DNA from 2 places in the Faecalibacterium intestinale genome. Region 1 is predicted to be linked to the other one. Evidence: predicted binding sites of a transcription regulator. Region 1 holds the regulator's gene; the other holds the start of a gene.
What was found. The regulator Rex, encoded in region 1, represses fermentation and respiration genes when NADH is low (regulators of the CRP and FNR family bind a similar motif). The targets are predictions, from matches to a motif close to ATTGTTAANNNNTTAACAAT.
Positions count from the first base shown of each region.

Region 1 (4,146 bases):
TATACAATTATGATAACAAAAGCCACCGAAAAAAGAAAGATGCAATTTACAGTGATACGGGATAAAAACATACAAATATTGCCCTTGTTTTTGAAAGAGATTCGACGTCCTTGCCGAAATGAATAAACTTGCGCTGAAAAACCGTGCAACTTGTATACTTCAATGACTTGCATAAAAATCTGGGATGCAACATGGGAAGAACGGCAAAAACTTCAATAATTCCTGTTACATTTACCGTTCTGCCTGTAATTTTTTATGCTCTGCCGCCCCCCGCTGCTCTCTTCTTTTCCCACTTCCTCCCCCCTCCGTCGAGTAATTGCCCAGTCCGAACTGATATATCAATAGCGCAAAAAACGTGCGTATTTCGCCCGGTTGATATATCAGTGGTCGCGAAACACAGCAAATTAATATATCAGTCTGTATACAGCCTGTTGGGGATACCCCTTCCGTCTGCTCACTGTGTTCGCAGCCACCTACCCCAAGGGCAGCGTCCTCGCCCTCTCAGTCACCTGCGGTGACAGACTCCCCCTTTTGTCGCTGCGCGACATCTTCCCCCGGAACGGGGGAAGTCTTTCCTCAAAGGGAGAGCCCTTGGCATAGCGATACAGTTTCCAGCTAAAGTGCAAAGCTTGCGGGCGTGCCCGCTCCCCCTTGGGGGAGCTGTCGCGCAGCGACTGAGGGGCTTCAAATCGGCGGAGCCGGAAAAAACGGTTAAAAGATCTTCACGCCGAACAGGCGTGAATCTTCAGTTTTTTCCGGTGCAGCCCTCCTCTTTGGGGTTAAAAGGGGCGAGCAGCCCCTTTTTCGTGGCTCCAGCGCGTCGAAATCGCTGGCACTTTTCTGGTTCTCTTTTGGTGTCAAAAGAGAACATCCCCCGGCAAGCAGGAACTGCCCCCGCGGAGCGCAGCGAGACTGAGGGGGTAACTCTTCCGCAATCCACGCAAAAAAGCCGCTGCACCCGGCACGGTACAGCTGCTTGTATACAACATAAAAGTATCTCAGTTTTTCTTTGCAGCGTAGAACGCCCGCCGCGCTTTGAAGTAGCACTGGGGGCACATACTGACATACTGCACATCGTTTTCAAGGTCGATGGCTACCTGCTCGCCCTCAAAGACGAACTGTCCGTTCACCTTGCGGCAGTTGCAGATGGCCTTGCGCCCGCAGGTGCAGATCGTTTTCATCTCCTCGATGGTGTGCGCCAGCTCCAGCAGACGGGTAGAGCCCGGGAAGCCCTTGAGGGAAAAATCTGCCCGCAGACCGTAGCAGATCACCGGGATGTTCAGATCTACCGTGACCATGAACAGCTGCTCGGCCTGCTCCGGGGTAAAGAACTGGCTCTCGTCGCACAGCACACAGGCCAGCGGGCCAGAAGCATCGTTTGCCGCCTTCACGGCTTCGAACACATTCAGCTCCGGCGGGATCAGCAAATCTGCCTTGCGGCGCACGCCCAGACGGCTTACCAGCTCCCCGCCGCCCTTGGTATCCACCTGCGGCTTTAAAATGAGCACCTTCATGCCCTGCTCTTCGTAGTTGTGTGCCACCTGCATCAGCGCCGTGCTCTTGCCGCTGTTCATGGCACCGTAGCGGAAATACAATTTTGCCATGCCGTCACTCCTGATTGCGCAGACGGTAGCCCAAGCTCATCAGGCTGTCGCCCAGATGGACGTTTTCCACCACCACATCGGGGTAAGACACCGACAGATCATAGTGGGAGAAGTTCCAGAAGCCCTCGATGCCCAGATCCACCAGCCGTCCGCTGACCTGCTGTGCACCATCGCGGGGGACGCAGAGCACCGCCACCTTGGGCTTGTTTTCCTCACAGAAGGCTTCCAGCTCGTCAATGTGCCGGATGCGGATGCCGCTGATCTCCTTGCCCACCTCGTTCTCGGCCACGTCAAAGGCCGCGATCAGCTTGTAGCCGTTGGTATCGGTGGTGATAAAGCGGCTCACCGCCTTGCCCAGACGACCGCAGCCGATCAGAATGGTGGGCAGACGGTCGCCGTTGCCGAACAGCAGGCTTTCCAGAATGGAAAGCAGGTTCTCCACCGAGTAGCCGATGCCCTGCCGGCCGTTCACGTCACCGATGCAGTTGAAGTCCTGCCGCACCTGCGAGGCGGTGGTGCCCATCTGAGAAGCCAGCTCCCGGGAGGAGATGCTGGTAATGCCGTCGGCCTGCAAGGAGCGCAGATACCGGTAATATTTGGGGAGACGCTTGATCACAGGGATCGATGCTTTTTGGGGGGTGTTCATGGGAAAATTCTCCTTTCTGCCCAACGCGCTGCAGCTTCTGCCGCCATGCAAGGGGCTTCTTTGCGCGCAGAGAGATGTTCCATTTTATCCTGTTATATTATTTAGAGTATACAGCATGAAAGGCGAATGTCAAATACCTATTTGTAAAAAAGCAAAAAATTCACAAAGTTTTTTGTTTCTTTTCTCCTGTATACTTCCCCGGCAGCCGGGGGATACTGACCCCACAAAGACCCCGCTACGGAAGGAGAACGCGCATGGATACGGCAAAAGACACCCCCGCAGAGCAGCACCGGATGGAAAAAGAGGATATCGAGGATCTGGGCACAGTCACCCTGACCCGGGGCGGTCATGTCATCCACTGCCTGACCGTCATCGGCCAGATCGAAGGACACACCGAAGCGCCGCAGGGGCAAAAAACCACCAAGTATGAACACGTCATCCCCCAGCTGGTGGCGGTACAGGAGGACCCCCGCATCGAGGGGCTGCTGGTGCTGCTGAACACGGTGGGCGGCGATGTGGAGACTGGGCTTGCACTGGCGGAGCTGATTGCCAGCATCTCCAAGCCCAGCGCCACGCTGGTGCTGGGCGGCGGGCACTCCATCGGCATTCCGCTGGCGGTCAGCGCGCGGCACAGCTTCATCGTACCCACCGCCACCATGACGGTGCATCCGGTGCGACACTCCGGGCTGATCTTAGGCGTACCGCAGACCATGCACTGCTTTGAGCAGATGCAGCAGCGCATCACCGGCTTTGTAGCCGCCCACAGCGGTATGCCCGAAAAGCGCTACACCCAGCTGATGCTCCACACCGGGGAGCTGGTCATGGACATGGGCACGGTGCTGGACGGGCGCCGCGCCGTAAAGGAAAAGCTGATCGATGAACTGGGCGGTCTTTCGGACGCGCTGGCGTGGCTGTATAAGGAAATCGAACGGGGGTAAGGCCTTGCATCTCCCCCGCCGGACGATTTGAACTGCGCTCCGCGTTCGCTTTGCGCAGAAGCAGCGGAATTATTTTTTTATTTGCAGTTCCGAAACGCCTGCGGGCGTTTCGGAACTGCCTTTTCACGAGAGGGGCTGGAACGAACTCCCTCAGTCAAAACCTGACGGTTTTGCCAGCTCCCTCGGAGAGGGAGCCTCTGGCGCAGCCGCCAACTTTGCACTTTAGCCGGAAACTTTACCGTCATGCCAAAGGCCCCATCCCAGAGGGGGCTGGCTGCGACCAGCGGGAGCAGACTGGGGGAGTTTTATTTCCTCAACAAAAACAACATTATGGTTTGCCATTTTTGCCCTTGCGTGGTACAATAGTAGAATCAATTATTGTGTCTATGGGAAGTTGGGGAACAGAGTAGAATGGCAACGAAAAAACGAAAATCAACGAAACGGCGTACTGCTGCCCGCCGTAAAAAGGCAGAACAGCGGCTCCCGGCAGGGCTTGGCACCCTGTTCGGCGGCCTGCTGCTGATGGTGCTGGCCTTTGTGCAGGGCGATTCCGTATGGCGGGTGCTCCATGATGTGCTGTTCGGGCTGTTCGGCTGCGGCAGCTTTGTGCTGGGTGCGGCCGTGTGCTGTCTGGCCGTTTTGTACACCCGGGGCGAGGAGCTGCTGTCCCGCATCCTCAAGCTGGTGCTAGGGCTTGTCTTTGTCTGCGGCACGGTCATCGTGTTTTCCGATATCCAGCCGCAGGGGCTGTCGGCGCTGCAAATGCTTTCTGCCTGCTACGCCAATGGCGTCAACGCATGGCTGTCCGGCGGCGCAATAGGCTTTGTGCTGGGCGGCGTGCTGCTTTTGCTGTGCGGTCGCCCGGCGGCAAACCTCATCATGATCGTGCTCTTGCTGTGCGGCAGCCTGTACATTTTTGATGTCACCCCCGCCGAGGTCTGGGTCTGGCTGTGCGCCG
Region 1 is NZ_JBBMEN010000010.1:43,457-47,602, reverse strand. It holds gene WMO20_RS08605 (thymidine kinase) at 999-1,604, opposite strand; gene WMO20_RS08600 (redox-sensing transcriptional repressor Rex) at 1,609-2,250, opposite strand; gene WMO20_RS08595 (ClpP family protease) at 2,505-3,188, shown strand; gene WMO20_RS08590 (FtsK/SpoIIIE family DNA translocase) at 3,600-4,146, shown strand, end outside.

Region 2 (4,146 bases), on a different contig from region 1:
ACGTGCAGCAGGTAGGCGTCTGCGCCGGAAGCGGTCAGGCCAGCAACCAAGCTGTACTCGAACATATAGCTTGAGCGGCGAGTGTCCTTGCCGATAACAATACGGGCAGGCTCGCTGTTGCCATTGCGCTTGCGGAGCATATTATAATACCAGCCAAGGAAGCGGCCAACCTTGTAGGCGTGGTCGGCAGTCAGATCAATACCAGCTTCACCACGGAAGCCATCAGTTCCAAAGTACTTTCCCATTTCTTGATTACCTCGTTCCCAAAAGTGAACTTTTAATAGTGTATATGCTTTTCCCCGTCGCATGATGCTACCTGCAAAAAAGCATTGTCATCCGCATAGTGCATCGAATCAGGGACACTGTGAATCTAGTATAGCACAATTCTTGAAGCAAATCACCCTTTCTGCAGATTTTCTCCCTGCAGACACACAAAAACACCCTTCCTCTCACGGAAACCCGCAAAAGGAAGGGTGTTGAACTCATTATCCTGTTGTCATACCGATCACAGCATATTCACACCAGCAAAGCCGGTATCAGCCGTTATTCAGCACGGCACCTCAAGCACTTTTGAGCGTAGAGCTGTGATTAGCAGTTCTCAGCGAAGTACTTAATGGTACGGACCATCTGAGAGGTGTAGGAGTTCTCGTTGTCGTACCAAGACACGACCTGAACCTGATAGGTGTCGTCGTCGATCTTAGCGACCATGGTCTGGGTAGCGTCGAACAGAGAGCCGTAACGCATACCGATGACATCGGAAGAAACGATCTGATCCTCGTTGTAGCCGAAGGACTCAGAAGCAGCAGCCTTCATGGCAGCATTGATAGCTTCCTTGGTGACATCCTTGCCCTTGACAACGGCAACCAGCAGGGTGGTAGAACCGGTGGGAACGGGCACGCGCTGAGCAGAGCCGATCAGCTTGCCGTTCAGCTCGGGGATGACCAGGCCGATAGCCTTAGCAGCACCGGTGGTGTTGGGAACGATGTTCTGTGCGCCAGCACGAGCACGGCGCAGATCGCCCTTGCGCTGAGGACCGTCCAGGATCATCTGGTCGCCGGTGTAAGCATGAACGGTGGTCATGATACCGGAAACGATGGGGAAGGTCTTGTTCAGAGCGTTAGCCATGGGAGCCAGGCAGTTGGTGGTGCAGGAAGCAGCGGAGATGACCTGATCCTCAGCGGTCAGGGTCTTCTCGTTGACGGAGTAGACGATGGTCTTCAGATCGTTGCCTGCGGGAGCAGAGATAACGACCTTCTTTGCGCCAGCCTGGATGTGAGCCATGCTCTTCTCCTTGCTGGTGTAGAAGCCGGTGCACTCCAGAACGACGTCAACGTTCAGCTCGCCCCAAGGAGCATCCTTTGCGTCCTTAACAGCGTAGATCTTGATCTCCTTGCCGTCGACGATGATGGAATCCTCGGTGGACTCGACAGTGTGCTTGCCCTCGCCGATCTTGCCGCAGAAAGAGCCCTGAGCAGTATCGTACTTCAGCAGGTGAGCCAGCATCTTGGGGCTGGTCAGGTCGTTGATTGCGACGACCTCGTAACCCTCAGCATCAAACATCTGACGGAAAGCCAGACGGCCAATACGACCGAAACCATTGATAGCAACTCTAACAGCCATTGTAATAGTACCTCCTAATTATTTTACCCATAATCGGATAAATCACGGTATCTTTATTGTAGACCAAAACCGGCAAACTTTCAAGTGTCTGCTAAAAAATTAACAACACAATTTCATCTTTTTTGGCTTTTGTACGATTTTATGCACCCTTCCACAAAGCTTTTGTTCAATTACACCAAGGGTGCACAGCCGTTTTGTCAGTTATTTCCAGCTTTTTCCTTTCCAATGCAGGCAAGCCCCATACCGCCGATGCAACACAGTGCAAGGCCGGAAAGCAGTTCCGGCAACACCGCCGCAGCGCCGCTGCCAAGACCCGCTGCCAACAGCAGAAGCACCCGGGGCAGTTCCCAGCACAGGCACAGGCAGAAGGCTGCAAGCGCCGCAGCGTGCAGGGTGCGGCCGTTTTCCGGCTGGGGCAGGTACAGCGTGCGCGCCAGCGCCGCCAGAAACAACAGCGCCGCCAGCTCCTGCCAGACCGCTGCTGTGGGCTGCACCCTGTGCCAGCTGGAGCTGTTCTCCATAAAGCGCATCAGCACGTTCCAGTAAAACAGCGCACTGCCCGCTATGGCCAGTGGCAGACCGCCGGCAGGCGTTTTCCAGCCATCCCCGCGCAGCCAGCTGCGCCCGAGATTGCTCAGCCACACGGCACAGATCACCTCCAGCAGAATGCGTACAAAGGTGCTTACCGTACCGGCAGCGAACACGAACTGCGCCGCGCCGGCAGCCAGCATACACACTGCCCCCGCAAACGCCAGCACGCCTGCCGCCGGGCGGCGGCTGCGCAGCGGCTCCGGGGGCAGCGGGCGGCTGCGGCCAGCCAGCACTGCGGCCAGCACCACAGCGCCCAAGGCAAGATACCGCCACCACACCGCGCCTGCGGTGCACAGACCGGTGGCGGCGTCCGTAGCAAAGGCAAGGTCTGCGCCGCGGCCAAGGCCAAGCAGCACGCAGAGCAGGATAACAACGAACTCTAACGGTTTCATTAACGCTCCTCGATGGGCTTATATTTCTGGCGCACGCCCAGATACTTGTAGGCCGGGCGGATGATACGGTTGGCGAAGATCACCTCTTCCACCCGGTGTGCGCACCAGCCCGGCACACGGGCGATGGCAAACAGCGGGGTGTACAGATCCTCCGAGATGCCCAGCATATTGTAGATCAGGCCGCTGAACAGGTCCACGTTGGCGCACACCGGCTTGGAGCTGCCCTTTTCCTCGGCAAAGATGCCAGGTGCCAGCCGCTCGATGCTGCACAGCATATTGTACTCTTCCTCAAAGCCCTTTTCGTAGGCCAGATGCTTTGCGCGCTGCTTCAGGATGACCTCACGGGGGTCGCTGATGGTGTACACCGCATGACCCATGCCATAGATCAGGCCGGAGCCGTCACCCACCTGCTTGCGCAGGATGCGGCGCAGATACTCGCGCACCTCGTCGTCATCCTCCGGGTTCTCAACGTGCTTGAGGATATCCTGCAGCTGGCGGTTGACCATCAGGTTCGCGCCGCCGTGCTTGGGGCCCTTCAGGGCACCGATGGCCGCAGAGATAGCCGAGTAGGTGTCCGTGCCGGAGGAGGACAGTACGCGGGTGGTAAAGGTGGAGCAGTTGCCGCCGCCGTGGTCTGCGTGCACCAGCAGGCACATATCCAGCAGCTTTGCCTCCTCGTGGGTAAACTTCTGATCCGGGCGGTAGGTGCTGAGGATGTGCTCTGCCGTGCTCTGGCCGGGCTTGGGCAGGTGGAAGAACATACTCTGTTTATCGTAGTAACGGCGCTTCATCTGGTAAGCGTTCACCATCATGGTGGGCATACTGGCGATCAGGTTGATGCTCTGATTCAGGATGTTCTCAAGGCTCAGATCCTCAGCGCGGTCGTCGTAGGAGTACAGGCCCAGCACGCAGCGCTGCAACTTGTTCATGATATTGGGCGAGGGGGCGTTCATAGTGTCCATGAAGCCGTCCGGCAGGGCGCGGGATTCTGCCAAGATCTCGCAGAAATCGTCCAGCTGCTCCCGGGTGGGCAGGCTGCCGAACAACAGCAGCCAGATCACTTCCTCAAACACGAAGCGGTCGTTGCGGTAAGCCTCGTCCACGATTTCGTTGATGTTGACGCCCCGGTAGATCAGCTTGCCGGGGGTGGGGATCACATGACCTTCCTGATCCTTTTTGTAGCCCACAACGTCACAGACGTTGGTCAGGCCGGCCAGCACGCCGGTGCCATCCGGGTTGCGCAGGCCGCGCTTGACCCCCAGCCGCTCGCTGGTCTCCGGGTCGATGTAGTTGTTTGCGATGTACTCCTCGCACAGGGTACGCATGGTCGTCGGGTCCAGCGTTGCCACTTCTGCGTGTGCAAAGTTCATAGGAGTGCTCCTTTCCGTCTCTTACTTTTTATACTTTCCGATCCCGTCCATCCTACGCTCTGATGGACATACTTTTATAATATCGCTTTTGTGCAGTAAATTCAAGCGCTAAGTGCGCACTTCTCACCGCAAAGCGCAAAAATGCAGGTTTTTCTCTGCGCATTTCCCGCCGG
Region 2 is NZ_JBBMEN010000013.1:26,091-30,236, forward strand. It holds gene glmM (phosphoglucosamine mutase) at 1-245, opposite strand, end outside; gene gap (type I glyceraldehyde-3-phosphate dehydrogenase) at 589-1,620, opposite strand; gene WMO20_RS09515 (hypothetical protein) at 1,818-2,603, opposite strand; gene WMO20_RS09520 (citrate synthase) at 2,603-3,973, opposite strand.
Region 2: the regulator Rex is predicted to act here: its motif matches at 1,708-1,727, upstream of gap (type I glyceraldehyde-3-phosphate dehydrogenase).